Regions from separate parts of the Streptomyces sp. NPDC045695 genome, predicted to be linked through region 2. Evidence: predicted binding sites of a transcription regulator. Region 2 holds the regulator's gene; the other holds the start of a gene.
The links. Region 2 encodes HspR, which represses chaperone genes until heat shock. Its sites were predicted from a motif close to TTGAGNNNNNNNNNCTCAA; they were not measured.

Region 1: the regulator HspR is predicted to act here: its motif matches at 3,698-3,716, upstream of lon (endopeptidase La).

What each region holds. Positions count from the first base shown of each region.
Region 1 covers NZ_JBWKJU010000004.1:51,378-59,152, forward strand. The annotation lists gene AC07DU_RS09160 (hypothetical protein) at 83-658, opposite strand; gene AC07DU_RS09165 (glycosyltransferase family 39 protein) at 695-2,077, shown strand; gene AC07DU_RS09170 (sulfurtransferase) at 2,237-3,115, shown strand; gene AC07DU_RS09175 (hypothetical protein) at 3,220-3,525, opposite strand; gene lon (endopeptidase La) at 3,739-6,135, shown strand; gene AC07DU_RS09185 (MarR family winged helix-turn-helix transcriptional regulator) at 6,184-6,624, shown strand; gene AC07DU_RS09190 (protein phosphatase 2C domain-containing protein) at 7,040-7,775, opposite strand, start outside.
Region 2 covers NZ_JBWKJU010000012.1:204,703-212,477, forward strand. The annotation lists gene clpB (ATP-dependent chaperone ClpB) at 1-283, opposite strand, end outside; gene AC07DU_RS21975 (pyridoxamine 5'-phosphate oxidase family protein) at 409-822, shown strand; gene AC07DU_RS21980 (Rieske (2Fe-2S) protein) at 980-1,261, opposite strand; gene AC07DU_RS21985 (helix-turn-helix transcriptional regulator) at 1,648-2,706, shown strand; gene AC07DU_RS21990 (heat shock protein transcriptional repressor HspR) at 2,779-3,246, opposite strand; gene dnaJ (molecular chaperone DnaJ) at 3,249-4,427, opposite strand; gene grpE (nucleotide exchange factor GrpE) at 4,467-5,144, opposite strand; gene dnaK (molecular chaperone DnaK) at 5,144-6,991, opposite strand; gene AC07DU_RS22010 (sugar transferase) at 7,221-7,760, shown strand.

The DNA.
Region 1 (7,775 bases), on a different contig from region 2:
AATGTGCGGGACCTCTGCAAATGGAAGGGGATGTACCGGGTGTCCCGGGCGGAATCGGGGCTAAATCAAGGCCGCATCGTGATCAGGAGGAGCCGTCCTGGGCCGCCGTGAACGGCGGCAGCGCGTCCAGTACCTTCGTCAGGGTCGGCGGCAGGGACCCCTCGTCACCCGCCACCTCGAAGCCGCCGTGCGCGAACGCGTAGAAGAACCCGTCGTAGATCTTGGGGCCGCCCGTCGAGAGCCGTGGCAGCCGGGCGAAGTCCGCCTCCCGGAGGGCGGTGCGCAGGGCGGCCAGCCCGGCCTCGGACAGCTTTCCGGTGCCCTGCGGCCCCGCCTTGGCGTCCAGCCGGGTCCACGAGCCGTCGCCCTCGACGACGAGCGTGTGCGTCTGGCCGGCGAAGCCGCCGCTGCGGGTGACGCGGACCAGGGTCGCGGCGGGGTCGGGGAGCGGCTCGGCCGACGGGCTCGCGCCGGGGGCGGGGGCCGTGCTCGGACCCGTCGCCGTGGAGGCTGTCGGGGGTGCCTGCGAGGGCGCCTGCGGGGTTGCCTTCGGGGGCGCGCCGTCGCCGTTCCCGGAACCGGTCGGCCCGCATCCCGCCACCAGGACCGCACCGAGCAGCAGCAGGAGCACCGCCGCCACCGACCGGAACGCGCGCACACCCACCTCCGCAGGCACTGGGGTCCAACCCCGAGTATGGAGTGCGCACACCCGTTCCGACAGCTTCCGGAGGCCGACATCACCCGGATCGCCCCCTGGCGACTGCTCCCGCCGCTGCTCGCCGCGGTCCTCGGCCTCTGGGGTCTGGAGCGGGGAGCCAGCATGTGGCGAGACGAGTCCGTCACCTGGCAGGTGGCCCACCGGCCGCTCGGCGGGATCTGGGAGCTGCTGGGCCACGTAGACGCGGTCCACGGGCTGTACTACCTGCTCATGCACGCCGTCTTCCAGACCTGGGACGGCGGCCTGTGGGCCCTGCGGCTGCCCTCCGTCGCCGCCACCGCCCTCGCGGCCGCCGGGGTGGCCGCCGTCGCCCACCGGCTCGCGGGGGAGCGGGCGGCGCTGCTCGCCGGCTCGGCGTACGCGCTGCTCCCGCCCGTACAGATGTACGCCCAGGAGGGGCGCTCGTACGCCCTGGTCGCCGCGGCCGTGGTGTGGGCGACCCACCTGATGCTGCGCGAGCGCTGGGCGGCGTACGCGGCGGTGCTGCTGCTCGGCTGCTGGCTGCACGAGTTCGCCGTGCTGGCCCTGCTCGCCCACGGCTTCACCGCCTGGCGCTCGCGCGGCTGGCGGTGGAGCGCCGCCGCCGTCGTGGCGCTGCTGCTGCCGCTGGCCGTGGCGAGCGCGTGGCAGGCCGAGCAGCAGCTCGGCTGGCTCGGGCGGCCCAGCGGGCAGGACTGGGCGGCGTACGGGGTGCTCGTGGCGGCCGTGCTGCTGCTCGCCCGGGGCGCGTCCGGGGAGCTCGTACGGGTGGCGCTGCCGCTCGCCCTGCTGCCGCCCGGCCTGCTGATGGTGATCTCGCTGGTCCACCCCTGGTACGTCGACCGGTACGTGCTCTACGCGCTGGTCGGGCTCGCCCTGCTGGCCGGGGCCCGGCTGGCGGAGGCCCGCGGGTGGTGGCCGTGGCTGCTGGCCGGCGCGCTGCTGGTGCCGTTCGGCTTCTGGTCGGTGTGGCTGCGTACGCCCGAGAGCCGCAAGGACGACGTCCTCGCGGTGGCCGCCGCCGTCCGGGCATGGGCCGGGCCGGGGGACGCGGTGGTGTTCATGCCGTCGCGGCGGCGCGAGTGGCTGCTGTCCTCGCCGGGGGCGTACGAGGGGCTGCGCGACGTGGCCCTGGACCGCTCCCCGGCGGCTTCGCACAGCCTCCAGGGCACCGAGCTGCCCCCGGACCGGATCCGTGCGGCCCTGCTCGCCGCCCCCCGTGTCATCGCCCTGCTGGACCCGCCGGGGCAGCCCCTGGACCCGTACCCGCGGGAGGCGGTCAAGCGGGACACCCTCGCCGCCCGCTTCGACCTCTGCTCGATCACCGAGGTCCGCGGCGCCCGCGTGGCGGTCTACGCCCCCCGGGGCGCCTGCGGCTAGGCCGCCCGAATCCAGCCTCGCCGGCGTTTGAGGCGCCGGATCCGGGGCGGAGCCCGCGGAACCGACCCGGCGAGGCCGAGTCAGGCCAGGTGGGCGCGGGTTGGGACGGAGGGCCCGGGAGGATGGGGCGGTCCACGTCGCACACACCGGAGGTGCCCAATGACCGCGCCGCAGAACGCCGCGTCCCCGCTGACCGTGCCCGGAGGGCAGCCCGCGCTGCCCGGACCGCTCGTCCGGGCCGACTGGCTGGCCGACCGGCTCGGCGCGCCGGGGCTGGTCCTCTTCGACGCCTCCGTCGGGGCCCACCGCGGCGCCGGTGTGCGCATACCCGGCGCGCGGCCGTTCGACCTCGACGGCGCCCTGTCCGACCACGACGCGCCCGCTCCGCACACCATGCCCGGCGCCGCCGCGTTCACCGAGGCGGTGCGGGCCCTCGGGCTCGACGACTCCGACACCGTCGTCGTCTACGACGGCGCCGGCCTCTACTCCAGCGCCCGCGCCTGGTGGATGCTGCGCGCCATGGGCTTCGACCGCGCCGCCGTCCTCGACGGCGGGCTGCCCGCCTGGACGGCCGCCGGGCTGCCCGTCGAGGCGACCGGCCCCGCCTACGAGGGCCCGCGCGGCTCCTTCAACGCCCGGCCCCGCGCCGGGCTGCTGGTCGACAGCGCCGCCGTCGCCGGCGCCCTGACCGACCCGGCCGCGGCGGTGCTCGACGCCCGCACCCGCGAACGCTTCGCCGGCACCGCCCCCGAACCGCGCCCCGGCCTGCGCGGCGGCCACATGCCGGGCGCGGTCAACCTGCCCTTCGGGGAGCTCCAGCGGCCCGGCGGCCTGATGCGCCCGGCCGCCGAACTGCGCGCGGCCATCGAGGCGGTGGCCGGAGAGCGGCAGCGGCTCTACTTCAGCTGCGGATCCGGCGTGACCGCCTGCGTGCTCGCCCTCGGCGCCGACCTCGCCGGCTACCGGGACCTCGCGGTGTACGACGGCTCCTGGAGCGAGTGGGGCGTGCCGTCGGCGCTCCCCGTGACCACCGGGTGAGGCCGCTCCCGGCCGGCGCGCCCCAGGTCGGCGCGCCCCAGGCCGCCCCTTTCGGCCTGGGGACCAGGACCCGTCGCAGACCGTCGGACCGGTCGTGAGGTCCCTTATGCCCCGCCGCCGCTGACGCCCGGGGCGACGAAGCGCCTGTGCAAGGGGAAGAACTTCGGATCGGGATCGCTCTGCACGCCCAGTTCACCCTTGAGCACGGGGGCCACCCGGGAGGCGATGAACCGGCTGAAGTGCTCCTCGGCCTCCCAGACGTCCATCACGTTGAGGCCGCCGTCGACGAACCACGCGGCGTGCAGGACGCAGCCGTCCGGAGCGTCCTGCTCCCACTGCACCCGTTCACGGACCGTGTCGTAGACGTCCGGTGTGATTTCGGGCCAGGAAAAGGTCATCACGACTGCCATGGAGATCCTTTCGAGCGCCTGCGGCGCGGTAGGCGGACGGCACACGGGCTTCGCCGCCGACGCTAAGCGGCCACCCCCATCCCGGCCCTCGGGGTCACCCATCCGTGCCGACGGGGGCAGCTGTTCGCCCCGGGCGAACGGGTGTTGGGGAACATCGGACGGCGCCTAAGCATTGAGTCGGCATAGCTCAACTTCACTGCCGGAGGGAAGATCATGGCTTCGACGTCCGTAACGCTCACCCTGCCCGTGTTGCCACTCGACGACGAGGTCGTGCTGCCCGGCATGGTCGTTCCGCTGGACCTGTCCGACGCCGAGGTGCGCGCGGCCGTCGAGGCCGCGCAGGCGGCGGCGGGACAGGGCAAGCCCCGCGTGCTGCTGGTGCCGCGCGTCGACGGGACGTACGCCGGGACCGGGGTGCTCGGGACGGTCGAGCAGGTGGGACGGCTCTCCGACGGGGACCCCGGCGCGCTCATCCGCGGCCGCGGGCGCGTCAGGATCGGCGCCGGGACCACCGGTCCGGGCGCCGCCCTCTGGGTCGAGGGCGAGACGGTGGAGGAGCCGGTCCCCGACCCGCTGCCCGGAGTGGTGACCGAGCTCGTCAAGGAGTACAAGGCGCTCGCCACCAGCTGGCTCAAGAAGCGCGGCGCCTGGCAGGTCGTCGACCGGGTCCAGCAGATCGACGGGGTCTCCGCCCTCGCGGACAACTCCGGATACTCGCCGTTCCTGACCGTGGCCCAGAAGGTCGAGCTGCTGGAGACGGCCGACCCGGTCGCCCGCCTCCGCCTCGCCGTCAAGTGGCTCAGCGAGCACCTCGCCGAACAGGACGTCGCCGAGTCCATCGCCAAGGACGTGCAGGACGGCGTCGACAAGCAGCAGCGGGAGTTCCTGCTCCGCCGCCAGCTGGAAGCCGTACGCAAGGAACTGCGCGAACTGGGCGGGGAGAAGGAGGGCGCGGAGTCCGACGACTACCGGGCCCGCGTCGAGGCCGCCGACCTCCCCGAGAAGGTGCGGGAGGCCGCGCTGAAGGAGGTCGAGAAGCTGGAGCGGGCCAGTGACCAGAGCCCGGAGGGCTCCTGGATCCGCACCTGGCTGGACACCGTGCTCGAACTGCCCTGGAACGAGCGCACGCAGGACCAGTACGACATCCAGGGCGCCAGGGCGGTCCTCGACGCCGAGCACGCCGGGCTCGGCGACGTGAAGGACCGCATCACCGAGTACCTCGCCGTCCGCAAGCGGCGCGGCGAGCGCGGCCTCGGCGTCATCGGCGGGCGCCGCGGCGGCGCCGTCCTCGCGCTCGTCGGCCCGCCCGGGGTCGGCAAGACCTCCCTCGGGGAGTCCGTGGCCCACGCCATGGGCCGCAAGTTCGTCCGGGTCGCGCTCGGCGGCGTACGGGACGAGGCCGAGATCCGCGGCCACCGGCGCACGTACGTCGGCGCGCTGCCCGGCCGGATCGTCCGGGCCATCAAGGAGGCCGGGTCGATGAACCCCGTCGTCCTCCTCGACGAGATCGACAAGGTGGGCTCCGACTTCCGCGGCGACCCGGCGGCCGCCCTGCTGGAGGTCCTGGACCCCGCGCAGAACCACACCTTCCGCGACCACTACCTGGAGGTGGAACTCGACCTGAGCGACGTCGTCTTCCTGGCCACGGCCAACGTCCTGGAGGCCATCCCGGAGGCACTGGCCGACCGGATGGAGCTCGTCCGCCTCGACGGGTACACCGAGGACGAGAAGGTGGTCATCGCACGCGACCACCTGCTGCCGCGCCAGTTGGAGCGCGCCGGTCTCGGCTCCGACGAGGTGGTCCTGGAGGAGGACGCCCTGCGCAAGCTGGCCGGGGAGTACACCCGCGAGGCGGGCGTGCGCACCCTGGAACGGTCCCTCGCGCGCCTGCTGCGCAAGGTGGCCGCGCAGCACGAGCTGGGCGAGCGGGAACTGCCCTTCAGCATCGGAGCCGACGACCTGCGCGGGCTCATCGGACGGCCCCACCACGTCCCGGAGTCCGCCCAGGACCCGTCGGAGCGGCGCACCGCCGTCCCCGGCGTGGCCACCGGCCTCGCGGTGACCGGAGCGGGCGGCGACGTCCTCTTCGTTGAGGCCTCGCTGGCCGACCCCGAGACGGGCGCGGCCGGCCTGACCCTCACCGGCCAGCTCGGCGACGTCATGAAGGAGTCGGCGCAGATCGCGCTGAGCTTCCTGCGCTCGCACGGCGCGGAACTGGAGCTCCCCGTCGCCGACCTGAAGGACCGGGGCGTGCACATCCACTTCCCGGCGGGTGCGGTCCCCAAGGACGGCCCGAGCGCCGGCATCACCATGACGACCGCGCTCGCCTCGCTGCTCTCCGGGCGCCAGGTCCGCACGGACGTCGCGATGACCGGCGAGGTCTCGCTGACCGGGCGGGTCCTGCCGATCGGCGGGGTCAAGCAGAAGCTGCTCGCGGCGCACCGGGCCGGGCTGACCACCGTGATCATTCCGAAGCGGAACGAAGCGGACCTGGACGACGTCCCGGCGGAGGTACTGGAGGGGCTGGAGGTGCACCCGGTGACGGACGTGCGCCAGGTGCTGGAACTCGCCCTGGCCGGCGCGGAGGTGCCGGTCACCGTCGCCGCGTAGCTGCCCGCTGCGAAATACTGGCCCCCTCACCCATCGAAGGAGCGGTACGTGCACGGGAGCGAAGACCAGGAGTTCCTTGCCCTGGAGCGGGAGCTGTCCGTCTTCCTCCGGCGGGCCCGGGCCTCCTCCGGCGAGATGGCGCGCGAGCTGCACCCCGAGCTGGAACCCGCCGCCTACGGGCTCCTCGTACGCCTGGAGGCGGCGGGCCGGCAGCGGGCCACCGAGCTCGCCGCCTACTTCGGCGTGGGCAAGGCCACCATGAGCCGCCAGCTGCGGGCCCTGGAGGTCCTCGGCCTGGTGGCCCGCGAGCCGGACCCCGCCGACGGCCGCGCCTTCCTGGTCGGCCTCACGGAGGAAGGCCGCGAACGCTTCCTGCGCGTACGGGGCGCACGGCGCGAGCAGTACATGCGCAAACTCGCCGACTGGGACCGCGGGGAAGTAGCCGAACTGGCCCGCCTGCTGAACCAACTCAACGCCGGCGAGGAGTAACCCGGCCCCACCCGTGGCGCCATGGCCGCTGCGCGCCGGGCCCCCGCCCGGGCGGCGGGGCCGTGGCGCCACGGCCGGTGTCTGCCAGGGTGCCGACCCCGCCCGTGGCGGCGGTGCCGGGTGTGTGCCAGGCCGTCCCCCTACGCGGCCCGTGGCGGCGGGGACGGGTGTGTGGCGGGGTGTCCCCGCAGGGCGCCGAACGCACCGCCGCCGCACCCACCGACCCCTCGCCACGTTCGGCGCCCGGGGAGACACCCCGGCGCGCGCCCGGCACCGCCGCCACCCCCTGCCGACCCCGCCCGAGGGCCCGGCGGCTCAGGCTCACCGGCTCGGCCCGGAACCCACCGGCCCGGCCCGGCGCCACCGGCTCCGCCGGCCCGTGCCCCGCCCGCTCCTCCCCCCCCCGGCGGGAATCTCACAGCTCCGCATACACCGCCGACGCATCGTCATGCCGCTTGTACCGGCCCACCGGCCGCGCCGGATCGGACTCGAGAGTCCGCACCCGGCCGATCAACCCCTGCGCCCCCTCCTTCCGCAGCACCGCCACGCACTCCGCCCAGTCACCCTCCCCGAACGTGTCCGTCCACCGGCTCGCCCCGTCCGTCAGCGCCGCCACCGCCCGCACCCGCTCGCGCGCAGTGCGCCCCGTCACCGCCCGCGCCGCCACCGCAGGATCCGCGGCCGCCGTGAAGAAACCGCCCTCCGCGTTGCGCAGGGCATCCGTCGCGGACACCGAGCGCAGTACCTCCCGCGGAACCCGGTCGAGGCGGTCGTCGAGTACCGCCGTCACCTCGCCCCCCGGCGCCTGGAGGAGCAGGACGGAGTCCGAGAGCACCAGGTGCTCCACGTACGCCTCGTCCCAGCGGACCATGACGACCGTCGACTGGGGCGTGCGCACGTGAGAAAGGTCACAGGTGTCGCGGTGGGCCTCGGCCGTGGCGCGGACCGCCTCGGCCAGGATCCGGTCCAGCGGCATGTCCCGCCGGGATCCGGACAGTTCGGTCAATCGGCCGCCGAGCCGGGCCGCGAACCACGGCACTCCGTGCACGCACCCGTCCTCGCCCTCCGGTGGGGTGACCCCGTCCAGCGCGACCAGGACCCCACCGCCGGAGGCGGGGATCGCGGCCGACAGCCAGTCCTCATTGGGGCGT
Region 2 (7,775 bases):
CCTCGGCGAGGACGGCGAGCAGCTCCCGGGTGGGCTGCGGGGGCGCGACCGTGGAGCCGGTGACGCTGGGCAGGGCGGCGAGCAGCCGCTCGGCGCCGGCCCGGACGGCGGCCTGGTCGGCGTCGGAGGCCACCAGCAGGTCGATGACGTTCTCGTTGTCCTCGCCCGCGAGGAGGGCCAGCAGCAGGTGCGCGGGGGTCAGGTCGGCGTGGCCGTCCTTGACGGCCCTGCTCGTGGCCGCGTTCAGCGCGTCCCGGCTCTTGTTGGTCAGCTCGGCGTCCACGGCGTTTTCTCCTCTCCAGAGGGTTCGACTTCACTACGACTGAGTCTGACAGAAACAGCGTCTGCAAAGTTGAGTCTATTCCACTCAAGACAGGTGAGGGCACGAGGGAGACGTACGCTTCGGCCATGTCCCAAGACGTACTCAACCCGACGCCCGAGTACCTCGCCTTCTGGCAGGAGCGGCACGTCTGCACGCTGACCACCCCGCGCCCGGACGGCACGCCCCACGTGGTGCCGGTGGGCGTGACGTACGACCCGCAGGCGGGCCTCGCCCGGGTGATCAGCAACAAGCACAGCAAGAAGGTCCGCAACATCCTGGCGGCCCAGGCGGCGCAGCCGGGGGGCGCGCGGGTGGCGGTGTGCCAGATGGAGGGGCGCCGCTGGGCCACGCTGGAGGGGCGCGCGGTGATCCGTACGGACGAGGCGTCGGTCGCCGACGCGGTGGCGCGCTACGCGCAGCGCTACGGGCGCACGCCGTCGCCCAATCCGGACCGGGTCGTCATGGAGATCACCCTGGACCGGGCCATGGGGCGCGCTTGAGCCGTTGAGCCTTCATCTTGTCCGGTTCGACACCTGGACCTTGTCCGGTTCGACACCTGGACGCGGACATCACAACGGCGCCATCGTGGTCAGGTCCACGATGGCGCCGTTGTGTGGGGGTAGCGCCTGAGCGATCTGGGACGACGGGGGAATCGCTTCAGGCACTGCGGGGGGTGGCGGTGGTGATATCGGGTTCGAACAGCTGGTGGTCCCGCTGATCGAGATTGACGAAGACCATTCCGTAGCGCACCTCGCAGCGGACGGGCTGCGGCGCGCCCCGCGGGCGGCGCAGGCACCGGTAGGCACGTACGTCCTCGTCCTCCTCGCGCACGATGACGATCGGTTGGCCGAACAGGGTGACCATCAACGAATCGCCAGGGTGGGGGATGGCCGTGGCGAGATCGATGAACTGCCACCCCGAGCGGTAGGCGGAGGCCATCTCGCGGCGGAAGCCGCGGTCGTCGGGGGTCACGCGGACACCGTCACAGGTGCGTGGGTCCACCCTGTATCGGCACCGCCCAGCTGGCCGCTGGTCCAGCCGGTGTCCGCGTACTTGCCCGCGGGCGCCGTGGTCCAGCCGGTGTCGAACTCGGTGCTCGTCAGGGTCGTGCCCTGACCGCCCCTAGCGCTCCCCGCGTCACTTTCGACGGCGCTGACTGCCCCAAAAACCGCAACGGCGGAGAAACCTATGGCAAGCACCGAGCGAAGCATTCTCTTGAACATGGTCGGCTTCGTCCTCACTTGATGGAATCCTCTCCCCCGCGTGTCAGACGATGGCTCATTCAGGCACGTCAATGCCACAGGGACGATGCATCATGTTCTTGCATGTTCAGGACCCTGGGGGGTGGAGATTTGACACGAAACGGGACAAAGCCGACACATCCTCACCCCGTCACGTCCATGTGCGGTGAGGGAACACGGCTGTACGCCACTGCGCTGAGCACAGGCCGGATCGCCCGGAGCGAGATCCAGAACGCCCCCTGCCTGCTTGAATTCGCCCTTCTGCAGCCCGACCCGGATGACGCGAACCAGCTTCGCCCGGTTCCCCCGTCCGTCGCCCTGGCTCAACGGCTCCATCCGATTGAACGGGAGATCCAGGACCGCCGACGCAGCGCTGTAGATCTCACCGACACTTTCGAGCCTTTCCTGGCCATCAGCGCACAGAGCCCGGCCAACACCCACGCCATCACGGTGCTGGAGGGCTTCGAGCGGATCAACGCCGCGCTGAACCTCGCGACGGCCGAATGCCACACCGAGGTGCTCACCGTCCAGCCGGGCGGCGCACGGCCCTCCGAGGCCCTCACGCAGGCGCTGGAGCGCGACCAGCCGCTGATCGACCGCGGGGTCAGCATACGGACCCTGTACCAGCACACCGCACGGCACAGCCAGGGCACGCTCGCCTACGTGGACCGGATCTCCGCGGGCAAGGTGGAGATCCGCACGCTCGAAGAACTGATAGAGCGCCTGATCATCTTCGACCGCACGGTGGCCTTCATCCCCGTGAGCGACGACCGACGGGTCGCCCTGGAACTGCGCCACCCGGGCCTGGTCGACTACCTCATCAAGGTGTTCGAGCAGCTGTGGCACCGCGCCGTGCCCCTCCAGCAGGAAGTGACCTACCGGCGCACGCCCGGGGGGATCTCCGGCGTGCAGCGCAGCATCGCGCAGCTGCTCATCGAGGGCCACGTCGACGAGGCCATCGCCCGCCGCCTCGGCATGAACGTGCGCACCTGCCGCGCCCACATCGCCAAACTGGCCACCACCCTCGGCAGCGGCAGCCGCGCCCAGCTCGGCTACCTCATCGCCCAGTCCGGCATCCTCACCCGGCCCTGCGACCCGGGGCAGCCCTGCGACCCCGAGGACCTGGACCCGGAAGGCCTCTAGAAACGCCTCAGGCCCCGCCCTGGGAGGGGCGGAGCCTGAGGGTGGACATGAACCACCTGCACGCGTCCTGCGTCAGTCCATCGGCCGCTTGGGGCTCGGCCGCCACACGACCAGGGCACTGCCCGGCTGCGGAGGCTGGTACGGGACCAGGTCGCGCCGGTACGAGGCGTGCACCTGGGCCTCGCGGGCCCGCAGCGTGGCCGCCGCACCGTCCACCGCGGCGGAGAGCTCGGCCACGCGCTGCTGGAGCGCGGCGACCTGGTTCTCCAGCTCGATGATCCGCTTGATGCCCGCCAGGTTGATGCCCTCGTCCTGGGACAGCGCCTGCACCGTACGGAGCAGCTCGATGTCACGGGCCGAATAGCGCCGGCCGCGGCCGGCCGTACGGTCCGGGGAGACCAGGCCGAGGCGGTCGTACTGGCGGAGGGTCTGCGGGTGCAGGCCCGAGAGCTGGGCGGCCACCGAGATCACGTAGACCGGGGTCTCGTCGGTGAGCTGGTACCCATTCCCCAAGCGGGAGGTTCGTCGGCGGCCGTCCATGCTCATGCTCCCTTCGCGGACTCGAACAGGGCGGAGCGCGGGTCGTGCGACTCCGTCGCCTCTCGGTACGTCTCCAGCGCCTCGCGGGCCTTGTCCGACAGCTCGGTCGGGACCTCGACCTCCACCGTGACCAGCAGGTCGCCGCGGGTGCCGTCCTTGCGGACCGCGCCCTTGCCGCGGGCCCGCATGGTGCGGCCGTTGGGCGTGCCCGGGGGCAGCTTCAGCGTCACCGAGGGGCCGTTCAAGGTCGGGACCTTGATGTCGGCGCCCAGCGCCGCCTCCGTGAACGTCACGGGCACGGTCACCGTCAGGTTGTCGTCCTTGCGGCCGAACACCGGGTGGCTGCCGACGTGCACGACGACGTAGAGGTCACCGGCGTGACCGCCGCGCTCGCCCGGCGCGCCCTTGCCGCGCAGCCGGATCCGCTGGCCGTCGTAGACGCCCGCCGGGATCCGGACCTGCATGGTGCGCGAGCTGCGGGCGCGCCCGCTGCCCTTGCAGACCTCGCAGGGGTTCTCCGCGATCAGGCCGCGGCCCTTGCAGTCCGCGCACGGGTCGGTCAGCGAGAAGCCGCCGCCGCTGCCCCGCGAGACCTGCCCGGTGCCGACACAGGTCGGGCACACCCGGGGGGTGCCGTTCTTGTCGCCGGTGCCCGAACAGGCCTTGCAGGGCGCCTGGGAGGACATCCGCAGCGGGACCGTGGCCCCGTCCACCGCCTCCGTGAAGGAGAGGGTGACCTCCGACTCGATGTCCTGGCCGCGGCGCGGCTGGGTGCGGGTGCCCGCACCGGCGCCGGCGCCGCGGTTGAAGAGACCTCCGAAGACATCGCCCAGACCGCCGCCGAAACCGCCGGCCTGGCCGCCCGGCTGGCCCCCGAAGAGGTCACCCAGGTCGAAGTTGAACGAGCCGCCGCCCCCGCCCGGCCCCGGGCGGAAACCGCCGTTGCCGAACAGCGCGCGCGCCTCGTCGTACTCCTTGCGCTTCTTCGCGTCGCCGAGGATGTCGTTCGCCTCGGAGATCTCCTTGAAGCGCTCCTCGGCCGAGGCGTCGCCCTTGTTGGCGTCCGGGTGGAACTCGCGCGCGAGCTTCCGGTACGCCTTCTTGATCTCGGCCTCGGTGGCGTCCTTCGGGACACCGAGGACCTTGTAGTAGTCCTTCTCGACGAAGTCCTTCGTGCTCATCCCCGGTGTCCCTCCTCCCGTGCCTTTACGTGTGGTGCATCAGCCCTTGTCGGGGGCATCCGCGTCCTCCGACGACGACGGCGCTTCGCCTTCCGCGGCCGCCGGGTCGGAGCCTGCGGACTTGGGGGCCGCGCCCGGCTGGGGCTCGGCCACCGCGACCCGTGCGGGACGGATCGTACGCTCGCCGATTCGGTACCCCGGCTGCAGGATCGCCACGCAGGTCGTCTCGGTGACGTCCGGCGCGTACGAGTGCATCAGCGCCTCGTGGATCGTCGGGTCGAAGGGCTCGCCCTCCTTGCCGAACTGCTGCAGGCCCATCTTGGCGGCGACCGTCTCCAGCGATTCGGCCACCGACTTGAAGCCGCCGACCAGCTCGCCGTGATCGCGCGCCCGGCCGATGTCGTCCAGGGTCGGGAGCAGCTCCGTCAGGAGGGACGCGACCGCGATCTCCTTGACGGTGATCCGGTCCCGCTCCACCCGGCGGCGGTAGTTCTGGTACTCCGCCTGGAGCCGCTGGAGGTCCGCGGTGCGCTCGGAGAGCGCCGTACGGGCCTGGTCCAGCTGCGCCAGCAGGGCCGTGTCCTGTGCGGTGTCCCCGGCCGGGGCCGCCCCCTCCGCCGTGTCGGCGGAGTCGGCGGCCTTCGGCTCGGCGTCGTCCTGAGCGGCGTCGGCGGGGACGTCGGGCTTCTCCTCGAAGCCCGGGGTCTCCTCCGACATCAGGCAGCGCCACCCTTCGGCTTCTCGTCGTCGACGATCTCGGCGTCGACGACGTCGTCGTCGGCCTTGGCCTGGCCCGCGTCACCGGCGGCGCCGGCGGCGCCCTGAGCGGCCTGGGCGTCGGCGTAGATGGCCTGGCCGAGCTTCTGGCTGACCGCGGCGAGCTTCTCGGTCGCGGTGCGGATCTCGGCCGTGTCCTCGCCCTTGAGCGTCTCCTTCAGCTCGGAGACGGCCGCCTCGACCTCGGTCTTGACGTCGGCCGGGACCTTGTCCTCGTTGTCCTTGACGAACTTCTCCGTCTGGTAGACGAGCTGCTCGCCCTGGTTGCGGGACTCGGCGGCCTCGCGGCGGCGGTGGTCCTCCTCCGCGTACTGCTCGGCCTCCTGGCGCATGCGGTCGACCTCGTCCTTGCCGAGCGAGGAGCCGCCGGTGACGGTCATCTTCTGCTCCTTGCCCGTGCCGAGGTCCTTGGCCGTGACGTGCATGATGCCGTTGGCGTCGATGTCGAAGGACACCTCGATCTGCGGGACGCCGCGCGGGGCCGGCGGCAGGCCCGTCAGCTCGAACATGCCGAGCTTCTTGTTGTACGCCGCGATCTCGCGCTCGCCCTGGTAGACCTGGATCTGCACGGACGGCTGGTTGTCCTCGGCCGTCGTGAAGATCTCCGAGCGCTTGGTCGGGATCGTGGTGTTGCGCTCGATGAGCTTGGTCATGATGCCGCCCTTGGTCTCGATGCCCAGGGACAGCGGGGTCACGTCGAGGAGCAGGACGTCCTTGACCTCACCCTTGAGCACACCGGCCTGCAGCGTCGCGCCGATGGCGACGACCTCGTCCGGGTTGACGCCCTTGTTGGCGTCCTGGCCGCCGGTCAGCTCCTTGACGAGCTCGGCGACGGCCGGCATGCGGGTGGAGCCGCCGACCAGGACCACGTGGTCGATCTCGGACAGCTGGATGCCGGCGTCCTTGATGACGTTGTGGAACGGGGTCTTGCAGCGGTCCAGGAGGTCCGCGGTGAGCTGCTGGAACTGCGAGCGCGTGAGCTTCTCGTCCAGGTGCAGCGGGCCCTCGGCGGAAGCCGTGATGTAGGGCAGGTTGATCGAGGTCTCCGTGGAGGAGGACAGCTCGATCTTCGCCTTCTCGGCGGCCTCGCGCAGACGCTGGAGCGCCATCTTGTCCTTGGACAGGTCGACGCCGTGGCCGTTCTGGAACTGCTTCACGAGGTAGTCGACGACGCGCTGGTCCCAGTCGTCGCCACCGAGGTGGTTGTCACCGTTGGTGGCCTTGACCTCGACGACACCGTCGCCGATCTCCAGGAGCGACACGTCGAAGGTGCCGCCACCGAGGTCGAAGACGAGAATGGTCTGGTCGTCCTTGTCGAGACCGTAGGCCAGGGCGGCGGCCGTCGGCTCGTTGACGATGCGCAGGACGTTGAGGCCCGCGATCTCGCCGGCCTCCTTCGTCGCCTGGCGCTCGGAGTCGTTGAAGTAGGCCGGGACGGTGATGACCGCGTCCGTGACCTTCTCACCCAGGTACGCCTCGGCGTCGCGCTTCAGCTTCTGCAGGATGAAGGCGCTCATCTGCTGCGGGTTGAAGTCCTTGCCATCCAGGTTGATCTTCCAGTCAGTGCCCATGTGGCGCTTGACGGAGCGGATGGTCCGGTCCACGTTCGTGACCGCCTGGCGCTTGGCCACCTCGCCGACGAGGACCTCGCCGTTCTTGGCGAAGGCGACGACGGACGGCGTGGTCCTGGCGCCCTCGGCGTTGGTGATGACGGTGGGCTCGCCGCCTTCCAGAACGCTGACGACGGAGTTAGTGGTGCCCAGGTCGATGCCGACCGCACGTGCCATTTCGATTCCTCCAGCTGACTTGAGTGGAACAGACTCAACCATGCCGCATCGCCGCGCCGCCGTCAACAGAGCTGAGTCGAGGGGGCTCAACCTTTAGGCCCCGCTTACGCGCAAGCCGCGGAGGCGGCTGTGGCGGGGCGGCGTGCCGGGCAGCGGCGGGACGGCCGAACGGGTCACCGCCGCCGCGCGGCGCCCCGCCGCCGCCACGCGCATGCGGCAGCGTGCTGGCATGCCCCTCACACTCACCGCCCCGCGGGTCCGGGTCCGGGTCCCCGCCGCCCCACCGGCGAAGCGGGTGCTCGACGTGCTCGGGGCGGTGATCCTGCTGGTCCTGTGCGCGGCGCCGCTCGCACTGGCCGCCGGGCTCCTCTACGCGACCCAGCGCGCACGGCCCCTCGTCGTGAAGGAGCCCGCCGCCGGCCTGGCCGGACGGCCGTTCCACACCTGGCGGCTGCGCACCGACGGCACCGGCCGCCTCGGAGAGGCGCTGGACCGGTCCGCGCTCGACGCGCTCCCCCAGCTGTTCAACGTGCTCCGCGGGGAGATGTCCCTGGTGGGGCCGCGCCCGGAGCCCCGTACCGACCGCCCCGACCGGCTCCTCGTACGGCCCGGAATGACCGGATTGTGGCAGGTGAGCGCACGTTCGGATCTGCCCTGGGAGGAGATGGCCCTGCTCGACCGTCATTATGTGGAGAACCACTGGCTGGGGATGGACCTGGCGATCCTGGCGCAGACCCCGCGGGCGGCCTACCGTCATAGGCAAGCCTGAGCGACACAGATCACC